DNA from 2 places in the Halomonas sp. KM007 genome. Region 1 is predicted to be linked to the other one. Evidence: predicted binding sites of a transcription regulator. Region 1 holds the regulator's gene; the other holds the start of a gene.
The links. The regulator sigma-54, encoded in region 1, starts transcription at its own class of promoters, with help from an activator protein. The targets are predictions, from matches to a motif close to TGGCACNNNNNTTGCTNT.
Positions count from the first base shown of each region.

Region 2: the regulator sigma-54 is predicted to act here: its motif matches at 2,175-2,192, upstream of urtA (urea ABC transporter substrate-binding protein).

Region 1 covers NZ_CP136131.1:469,190-474,406, reverse strand. Annotated here, with positions in the region: gene rapZ (RapZ family nucleotide-binding protein) at 1-257, opposite strand, end outside; gene ptsN (PTS sugar transporter subunit IIA) at 327-794, opposite strand; gene hpf (ribosome hibernation-promoting factor, HPF/YfiA family) at 799-1,107, opposite strand; gene RVM27_RS02305 (RNA polymerase factor sigma-54) at 1,205-2,620, opposite strand; gene lptB (LPS export ABC transporter ATP-binding protein) at 2,726-3,472, opposite strand; gene lptA (lipopolysaccharide transport periplasmic protein LptA) at 3,496-4,002, opposite strand; gene lptC (LPS export ABC transporter periplasmic protein LptC) at 3,999-4,583, opposite strand; gene RVM27_RS02285 (KdsC family phosphatase) at 4,584-5,126, opposite strand; gene RVM27_RS02280 (KpsF/GutQ family sugar-phosphate isomerase) at 5,161-5,217, opposite strand, start outside.
Region 2 covers NZ_CP136131.1:2,068,824-2,074,040, reverse strand. Annotated here, with positions in the region: gene urtB (ABC transporter permease) at 1-655, opposite strand, end outside; gene urtA (urea ABC transporter substrate-binding protein) at 736-2,088, opposite strand; gene RVM27_RS09755 (tripartite tricarboxylate transporter permease) at 2,430-3,929, opposite strand; gene RVM27_RS09750 (tripartite tricarboxylate transporter TctB family protein) at 3,979-4,461, opposite strand; gene RVM27_RS09745 (Bug family tripartite tricarboxylate transporter substrate binding protein) at 4,553-5,217, opposite strand, start outside.

The sequences.
Region 1 (5,217 bases):
ATGACCTGAAAACGGATCTGACGCTGGCGTAGTTCTTCCAGCAGAGCAGGCAACTGTTCCAGTGCAGTAGGCAAGTTGCGCGCATCGATGCTGACGGCCAAATGAGTACGTCCGCCCTGTTGACGCAGTTCATCGACCAGCGAGCCCAGCAGCATGGCAGGCAGGTTGTCGATGGCGTAATAGCCAAGATCTTCCAGCGCCTGTAGGGCGATGGACTTACCGGACCCTGAACGGCCGCTAATGATCACCAGCTGCATAGCGCATCTCTCTTGGCTTGAGAAGGAATAGAGGGTTACCGTCGGCCTTGCTGCCCGGCAAAGGCTGCGCTAGGCAGCCTGCTCGCGAATCTTGTCGGTCAACAGCGTCAGCAGTTCACGCTGGCTGCTGACATTGCGCAATTGCTGGCGTGTGGCTGCGTCGTTCATGATCGTGGCGACCTGACCCAATAGCGCCAAATGCGTATCATCGGCTTCTTCGGGTACCAGCAGCACGAACACCAGATCGACGGGGTCACCATCGATGGCATCGAAGTCGACGGGTTCGGCCAGCTTGAGAAACCCAGCAATCGGCGTGCTGCAGTGAGGACTGCGTGCGTGGGGAATGGCCACGCCATTGCCGATGCCGGTACTGCCCAGCCGTTCACGGCCAATCAATCGACTGAAGACTTCCTGGCTATCCAGGCTGGGCGTGTTTTGAGCGATAAAGGTGCTGAAAAACTCCAGCACCCTTTTTTTGCTGCCCCCGGGCACGTCGTACAGCACGCGCTCCGGGGGGAGAATGGTTTCCAACATCATCGGGTTAACGCACGCCAGCGCCTTGGGCGCGGGCTTGTGCTTTTTCCTTGTGTTTTACGAGCTGACGGTCGATTTTGTCCGCCAGGGCGTCAATGGCTGCGTACATGTCGTTGTCCAGCGCTTCGGCATGAAGGTCGGCTCCTGCTGCGTGCAGGGTGCAGGCGGCTTGCTGGCGCTCCTTTTCAACAGATAAGGTGACCTGGACGGTCGTGATGTTGTCGTAGTGACGTTCAACGCGTTCCAGCTTTTCGTTTACGTAGTCACGCAAGGCGTCAGTCAGTTCAACGTGATGACCAGTGATGTTTACTTGCATTGACGTGCTCCTTATCCATCGGACTGTACTTCGATTGTAACCCTTTTTGGGCCATTGCAAAGCCCTCGTCGAGAGTTTGTTGGGCGAGAGCGTTTAACTAGCGTAAACGACGGCGCTCACTCGACGAAGGTATACCCATCGACTCACGGTACTTGGCCACGGTGCGGCGGGCCACGGTGATGCCGCCCGCTTCCAGCAGGGTGACCAGACGGCTGTCGGAGAGTGGCTTGCCCGGAGGCTCGTCCTGAATCAGTTTCTTGATGCGTGCTCGAATGGCCGTGCTGGAATGGCTGTCGCCACCTTCCTGGCCGCTGACTTGGCTGGAGAAGAAGTACTTGAGCTCGAACACCCCGCGCGGGGTATGAATGTATTTCTGGGTAGTGACCCGCGAGATGGTCGACTCATGCATCTCCACCGCTTCGGCGATATCGGCCAGAATCAGCGGTTTCATGGCCTCTTCACCCTGCTCGAGGAAGCCTATCTGGCGGGCAATGATCTCGCGCCCCACGCGCAGCAGCGTGTCGTTGCGGCTCGACAGGCTCTTGATCAGCCAGCGAGCCTCCTGGAGGTGCTCTTTCAAAAACTGGTTGTCCTGGCTCTTGTCGGCGCGCTTGATCAGGCTGGCGTAGTCGGGCTGGATACGTAGCCGAGGCAGCGCTTCCGGGTTGAGTTCCAGATGCCAGCCCTCGTGATCGTGACGTACCACCAGGTCCGGCGTCACATAGCTGTCGTCGGTGACGCCGTAGGCGCTTCCGGGGCGAGGGTCAAGGCTGCGGATTAAACGAATGACATCGTCCAGCTGCTCGTCATCGAGGCTCAGGCGTCGTTTCAGCAGGCGCATGTCGTCCTTGCCCAGCGCTTCGAGAAACTGGCGTACCAGACGCTTGGCGGGCATCAACAGCGGAGTGTCTTCGGGTAGCGCGGCCAGCTGCAGCATCAGGCACTCGCGCAGGTCACGGGCGAACACGCCAGTAGGCTCGAACTGCTGCAGGCGCAGCAAGGTGTTTTCGACCTCGCGTTGGCTCAGGCCATCGTGGCCCTGCGCCTTGAGCCCCTCGCGGATGTCGTTGAGCGGCTGGGTCAGATAGCCGTTGGCATCCAGCGCATCGATGAGGCTCTCGGCAATGGCTTGCTCACGCGCAGAGAAGTCGGTCATGGCCAGTTGCCAGAGCAAGTGCCCGTGAAGGCTCTGCCCGGCCGCCTGGCGCTCGAAGTCCGGGCCTTCGCTACTGCCGCCCGCGCTGCCCATGTCCTGGTAGGTGTCGGACCAGTCGCTGTCCACGGAGAGCTCGTTGGGAATGCTGTCTGCCCACTCGGCTTCCTGAGGCTCGCTGACCGCCTGTTCGCCAAACTCATCCTCCTGTTCGAGCATGGGGTTGGCATCCAGCGCCTGCTGAATTTCTTGACGAAGGTCCAGCGTCGATAGCTGAAGCAGCGCAATGGCCTGCTGCAGCTGAGGTGTCATGGTCAGCTGTGTGCCGATGCGCAGTTGAAGAGAAGCTTTCATGACCATCTGAGAACCACTCGTTAATCAGAAAGCTCCACCCTAGAGCGACTCTCCGTTTGGTGCAAGTGCAATAAGCATGCCACTAAATAAAATGTCTTCGTGGGCCATTATTTAAAGGCGGAAGTCGGCGCCCAGGTAGACGTCGCGCACCTTCTGGTTATTGAGAATTTCCTGGGGGTTTCCACTGGCTATGATGTGTCCGTCGCCAACAATATAGGCAATATCGCAGATATCCAGGGTTTCACGCACGTTGTGGTCGGTAATCAGCACGCCAATATGGCGCTTCTTGAGCGCGCGTATGATCGACTTGATATCGCCCACGGAAATGGGGTCGACGCCAGCAAAAGGTTCGTCCAGTAGAATGAAGGCGGGCTCGGTGGCCAGCGAGCGGGCAATTTCCACCCGTCGCCGCTCGCCGCCCGACAGGCTCATGCCCAGGTTGTCGCGAATATGGGTGATGTGGAAGTCTTCCAGCAGGGATTCGAGCTTCGCTTCTCGGCTATTGCGGTCCAGCTCCCGGCGCGTTTCCAGAATGGCCATGATGTTGTCGGCCACCGACAGCTTGCGAAAGATCGATGCTTCCTGGGGCAGGTAGCCGATACCCGCCAGCGCGCGTTCATGCATGGGCGCCCGGGTCAGGTCGAGATCGTCGATGCCCACCTTGCCAGCATCGGATTTCACCAGGCCGACGATCATGTAGAACGAGGTGGTCTTGCCCGCGCCGTTAGGGCCCAGCAGGCCCACCACGCTGCCCTGGGCAATTTCCAGATTGATATCCTTGACCACGCGGCGGCGTTTGTAGCTCTTGGCCAGATGCTGTGCATGGAGTGTCTTGACCGCTGCGGTGTCGGGGGTCATCGCTGTCACGGGGCGTCCTCTCGCTATTGTTCGGGCTGCAGGGTCATGCGGATGCGCTGTGGCGAACTGCCGCTGACATCAGAGCGCGCTTGCACCACCCCGCGGTCGATGAAGTATTCGAGCCGTCCCCCCTGGAAACGATCCCCTTGCTGGGTCAGTTCGGCTTGGTCGATGAGCTCGACGCGGCGTTCGGACACGTGGTAGACGATGCGGCGCGCCCAGCCTTCCATGGGCGTCGTCTGGTCTTCCAGTTGATTGCGCAGGTAGGCACGCTCGCCCGTGGCGACGGCCCGGGAGAGTTCGCCGGCCTGGTTGCGGTGAATTTCGACACGCTCTCCCCGCAGCTGCATTTCACCCTGACGAATATCGACATTGCCAGAGTAAACCGCCGTGCCCGCGCGCTGGTCCAAGTCCAGGCGGTCGGCCTCTACTTCGATAGGGGCTTGTTGTTGAGCAGTAGCAGGCAGCGCGCCTACGACTACCATGGGAACGGCAAGGGCGAGCAGTGCCGTACGAAGCAGGGCGTTCATGGCGACTCCTGAGAAGAGTGGGGGGCGGGCGGATGCACGCCGCGCACGTTATTGATCAAGCTGACACGACTATCGTCCAGCCAGACATCCATACGGGATGCCTCGATACGTTGGGGCGGCTGCTGCAGCACTACGGGGGTATCGCTCCAGGCATGACGTGCCAGGCCATCATAATGCAGCAGGTCGGTATCCAGCTGCCAGCCTTCGTCTGGTGCCAATAGCCGTGCCGATCCGGCCAGCGTCAGCGCCTGGGTGTCCGTGTTCAGGGTACCGGTATCGGCAACCGCCAACCACTCACGCTGTTCACTATCGAACAGCGTGGCGCGCGGTGACGTGACGTTGGTCATCGCCGCTTGCGGGGTATGTACCAGTCGCGGCGCGACCAGCGACTGTTGCAGAGTGCCATCTTCACCAAACAGAGTGATCTCGGCATTCTCCAGCACGTGTCCGGGCTCCTGAGCCTGAGCCTCAGGATCTACCTCGCGCTGCTGGGGCGCGCGGGGGTCCAGCCAAACCAGCAGTCCCCCCAGGGTGATGACCAGCCCCGTCAGCCAGACGCGCTTTTTCACCCTGATGCCCATTCAGGTGGAGCCGTGTAGGTAAGTGTCGAGCACGGCGTCCCAGTGCCCCTGGCTGGTCAGCAGCGTGTCGCAAATTTCGCGAACGGCGCCATGTCCGCCCAGACGGTCGGTAATCCAGTCGGCGTGGGTATGCATGTAGTCCGGTGCGTTGGGGACGGTGATGCCGATGCCCGAGCGTTTGATCGGCGCCAGGTCCGGGAGGTCATCGCCGCAGAAGGCGACCTGCTCCAGGGTGATACCGAGCCGCTGGCAGAGCCCACGCAGGGTGGCGAGCTTGTCTTCACAGCCTTGATGAACATGGCTGATGCCCAGCGCTGCGGCGCGCTGGCTCACCATGGGCGAGTCACGGCCGGTAATCAGCGCGACATGGATGCCGACGCGCTTGAGCAGCTTCAAGCCGTGGCCATCCTGGGTATGAAAGGCCTTGATTTCGACGCCGTCGGCCTGGAAGTAAAGGCGACCATCGGTCAGTACGCCGTCTACGTCCAGGGCCAGCAGTTTTACACGGCGTATACGATCTAAAAGTGCGTCAGGTAGGGCCATAGAGCCTCCGTATCATCCATCATTGGATCATGGGTTAGATAACGCCGCTTGCCAGCAGGTCATGCATGTGCAGCGCGCCAATCGGGCGCTG
Region 2 (5,217 bases), 1.6 Mb from region 1:
CATCGCCATTGGCCGCGCGATTGAGCGCCACACGGGCACGCGGATGCAGACTGCCACGCAGCGCTTCCACGCCTTCCATCTGGCCCGCTTCGGTTTGATAAATGGCCAGTGCCTGCGCTAACCGGCGCTGCACCTGGCTATCCTCTTCTTCGGCAATCAGCGCTTCCAGAGGCTCGGCCAGCGTCTCGTCCACTTCGCCCAACAGGCGCTCGGCGGAGGTACGGCGGCGTTCCACGTTGGGGGAGTAGAGATCGACCACGGCGATGGCGCTGCGCAGTTGGTTGCGCAGGGCGTTGTTGATGCCGATGCGGTTGAGGTCGCGGCGGGACATCTCACCCAGCGGCGCTTCGGTCAAGGCATCGGCCACGGGCCAGTCACGCCCGGTGTTGTTCAACACCACGACGAAGCGACCCTCGCTGGTACGCTGCAGGCGGCCATCGAGCAAGGCTTGCAGCCAATCTCTGGCGCGCTCGTCGTCGCTTTGCAAAATGGCCGTAATCGCGTCGCCTTTGGCGCGGAAGTTCTCCACGTCCAGCGCTTCCAGCAGCGCCAGTGCCGCGTCGTCATCAGAAGGTGTGGTGGGGGTTTGTGCCTGCGACAACGTCGCCATGCTGAGCAGCAACAGACACAACACCCCAGAAAGGAAACGCCTCATGGGGTTCTTCCTTTGGTCATCATCAATGGGGAGAGGTAGCGTGCTCCCTTGCCGCGACGGGTCGCGGCAAGGGAAGAGTGTTACTCGGCGAGTGCCGCTTCGGCTTCTTCTGCTGCGGTGCTGCCACCGCACGAACCGTTGGCGACGTTGAAGTTGCCGCAGCGCATCGGTGCACGCCAGTCAGCAATCAGGTCGCGAGAACCCGGCAGGAAGTCCGACCAGGCATCGCCTGCCACGGTGGACGGCGTTTGCCAGACGATATCGAACTGACCGTTGTCCTGCACTTCACCGATCAACACCGGCTTGGTGATGTGGTGGTTGGGCATCATGGCGGCATAGCCACCGGAAAGGTTAGGCACGGTCACGCCGATGATCGCATCTTTCACCGCGTCCACATCGGTGGTGCCTGCCTTGCGCACCGCTTCGGCCCACATGTTGAAGCCGATGTAGTGGGCTTCCATGGGGTCGTTGGTGACCGCTTCTTCATCGCCCGTCCAGTCGATCCAGGCGTCGATGAAGTCGTAGTTGGCGTCGGTGTCCACGCTCATGAAGTAGTTCCAGGCGGCCAGGTGGCCCACCAGCGGCCCGGTATCGATACCGGACAGCTCCTGCTCACCCACCGAGAAGGCGATGACGGGAATATCCGCAGCATCGATCCCCTGGTTGGCCAGCTCACGATAGAACGGCACGTTGGCATCGCCGTTGATGGTGGAGACCACCGCCGTGGGTTTGCCCTCTTCACCGAAACGACGGATTTCAGAGACGATGTTCTGCCAGTCCGAATGGCCGAACGGGGTGTAGTTGACCATGATGTCTTCTTCGGCCACCCCGTGCTCATCCTTCAGGAAGGCTTCCAGAATCCGGTTGGTGGTACGCGGGTAGACGTAGTCGGTGCCGATCAGCGCGAAACGCTCGATCCCGACTTCGTTGATCAGGTACTCCACCGCAGGAATGGCCTGCTGGTTGGGTGCCGCGCCGGTGTAGAAGACGTTCTCGGAAGACTCTTCCCCTTCGTACTGTACCGGGTAGAACAGCAGGCCGTTCAGCTCTTCGAACACCGGCAGTACCGCCTTGCGGGATACCGAGGTCCAGTTACCGAACACCACGTCTACCTCATGCTGGGCCAGCAGCTCGCGGGCACGCTCGGCAAACAGCGGCCAGTTGGAAGCGGGGTCGACCACCACGGCTTCCAACTGACGCCCCAACAGGCCACCGGCTTCGTTCTGCTGGTCGATGAGCATTGCGACGGTGTCTTTCAGAGTCGATTCGCTGATCGCCATGGTGCCGGAGAGGGAGTGCAGAATACCTACCTTGATCGGGTCGTTGTCCTGGGCAACGGCCTGAGCGCTGGCGCCCATGATGGCGGCGGCCAGGGCGGCCGTGGCGAAACGGCCAAGGGTACGAGGGTGTGTCTTGCGTTGCGATGTGGTCACTTGAACCTCCTTGCACCCCTTGGAAGGGGCTTGTTATAGGCGCGTTGAGCGGGCATTCACCCGCCGTGGGCTAATCCACCTTTCACACTGCAAGGGGTGCGCCAGATTGAATCAAAGCCTATTAAGACAATGACAATCAGACAGTTAGCGATACTCAAAAAAAACCGCATTGCGCCAGACGCACTAACTCAGGGCAAGCCGAGAGGCGCCATGCACAGTTGTCATGCACCAGCAAAGCGCCTTGCACCAAAGAAGGGTACACGCACACAAAGAAGCGCCCGGGGTTTCCCCCGGGCGCTGACAACGCCAAAACTCACTCCATCACACCACGCAACAATCGCTTATTTGGCGGCCATGGCCTTCTGCTTGCGGCGCTTTTTCAGCAGCGGCATGCCCAGCGACAGGGCCGCAATGATCAGCAGCGACAGTGAAATGGGCTTGTCGATGAAGATGGACCAGTCACCGCCGGAAATCTGCAGTGCGCGGCGCATGGACTCTTCCATCAGGCTGCCCAGGATCAGCGCCAGAATCAGCGGCGCCGTGGGGAAGCCGAACAGGCGCAAGCCCAGGCCGATCAAACCGAAGCCCAGCAGCAGCAGCAGGTCGAAGACGCTGAAGCTCATGCCGTAGACACCGATCATGCAGAAGATCAGGATCATCGAGAGCAGCAGCGGACGCGGCATATCGAGAATCTTGGCAATCAGCGGAATCAGCGGCAGGTTGAGTACCAGCAGGAAAATATTACCGATGTACATACTGGCAATGACCCCCCAGAACACGTCCGGGCGCTGCTCCAGCATCATGGGGCCAGGCGTCACGCCCATGACCAGCAGCGCACCCAGCAGCACCGCCGTGGTGCCCGAGCCAGGCACCCCCAGGGTCAGCAGTGGTACGAACGAGCCGGTACAGGCGGCGTTGTTGGCCGCTTCGGGAGCTGCCACGCCCTTGATGTTGCCCTTGCCGAAGGTGTCACCATCCTTGGCCAGGCGTTTTTCCATACTGTAGCCCAGGAAAGAACCAATGGTGGCACCGGCCCCCGGCAGTACGCCGGTAAAGAAGCCCAGCACCGAGCTGCGGCTAATGGGGCCTGCAATTTGCTTCATTTCACTGCCGCTCAGCTTGAGCGAGCCGATGGCGTTACGCGGCGCTTCCTTGCCACCGCCCCCACGCAGCAGCATGTAGAACACTTCCGCCAGGGCGAAGATACCCAGCGCCACGACCAGGAAGTCGATGCCGTCGAGCAGTTGAATCGAGCCAAAGGTGTAGCGCTCGGTGCCGGTTTGCATGTCGATGCCGACGATCGAGATCATGACGCCGATCACCGCCGCAATCAGACCCTTCACCAGCGATTTGTCCGACAGCGAGACGACCGCCGTCAGGCCCAGCACCATGAGCGCGAAATATTCGGGAGGCCCAAAGCTGACCGCCACTTTGGAAAGCAGCGGCGCCACCAGCATCAAGAAAACAATTGAAATAGTGCCGCCGACAAACGACGCATAGGCGGCAATGGCCAGCGCCTTGCCCGCCAACCCCTGCTTGGCCATGGGGTAGCCATCGAAAGAGGTGGCGACCGTGCCCGCCACCCCAGGCGCATTGAGCAGAATAGAAGAGGTCGAGCCACCGAAAATGGCCCCGTAATACACACCCGCCATCAGAATCAGGCCTGATGCAGGCTCCATTGAGAAGGTGATCGGAATCATCAGCGCCAGGGCACTGATCGGGCCGAGGCCCGGCAACATACCGATGATGGTACCGGCAAACACACCGGCAAAGACGTAAGCGATGTTGATGGGCTCGAGCGCGATGCCAAAGCCGTACATCAAGTTGTTCAAGGCATCCATGGGCGTATCTCTCTTAAAAAACTACGGCAGGTGCGTGGGCACGGCGTATTCAGAACGGCAAGAGGCCAGTGGGCAGATACACATCCATGACGCGCGTCATGGTGAGATACAGCGCCAGGACCACCCCCAGCGAAGCCGCCAGGTTGATGCCATGACGACGGTAGCCGTAATAGGCCGTCAACCCCGTGCACAGCAGCGTCGATGCCAACACGAAGCCCAACGGCACCAGCAGGAAGGCATAGGCGGCGATGGCCACAGCGGTAATCACGACCCGCGCCCAAGGCGTGAACAGCAGCGGGCCGTTGGTGGCCTCTTCGTCGATCTCGTCAGCGCCTGCCAGCGGTACCGGTTTTTCAAAGAAGAGCAGCCCTGCTAGCAATAACAAGGTAATTCCCAGCACTTTTGGAAACAGGTCTGAATCTACCGGTCGCGGCAGAGGAAAGGTTGGAATTTGCCAGGCAATTGCTAGATAGGCGGCGGCTAGAAGCGCCAGCACGAGGGCCAGCCACTGATTAGTGTTCAATCGAGTCATGGGGAGTCTCTCCGAAGGCGCAGGTTGCGCTTACGGTCACAGGCAGTGACCCCGGGCCTGGCTGGCCCGGGGCAGCACGGTGAAGCGGGGGTTATTGAGCCAGCAAGCCCAGGTCGCTCAGGACACTGCTGAACTGTTCTTTCTGCTCATCCAGGAAGGCGCCAAACGCTTCGCTATCCTGGTAGGCATCGATCCAGCCCAACTGGTCGCGAGCCTGCTGCCAGCCATCGGTTTCGAGCATTTCGGCAAACAGATCTTCGTAGTAGGCCACGGCTTCGGCAGGCATGTCAGGGGTGCCCATCACGCCACGCCAGATATCGAAGGTGTAGTCCACACCCTGTTCCTGGTACGTGGGCACGTCGGCCAGAGCACCGCCCAGGCGCTCAGGGGCAGATACGCCCAGCGCACGCAGTTGGCTGCCTTCGCCCAGCTGGCCCACGGACTCACCCGCGCCAGTAATGACCGCCTCGATATGGCCACCCATCAGGTTGGTCATGGCATCGCCACCCCCCGAGAAGGGGATGTAGTTCACCGAGGAAGCATCGAGACCCGCCGCAGAGGCCAGGCCAGCCACCGAGATGTGGTCCATCGAGCCTGGCGCACTGCCGCCACCCACGCTCAGGCGCGGGTTCTCTTTCATCGCATCGAACAGGTCATTGATGGTCTGATATTCGGAATCCGCTGACACCAGAATGATGGAGTAGTCGGTGATCAGACGCGCCACGGGGGTGAAATCCGTGTGGTCGTAGCGCGAAG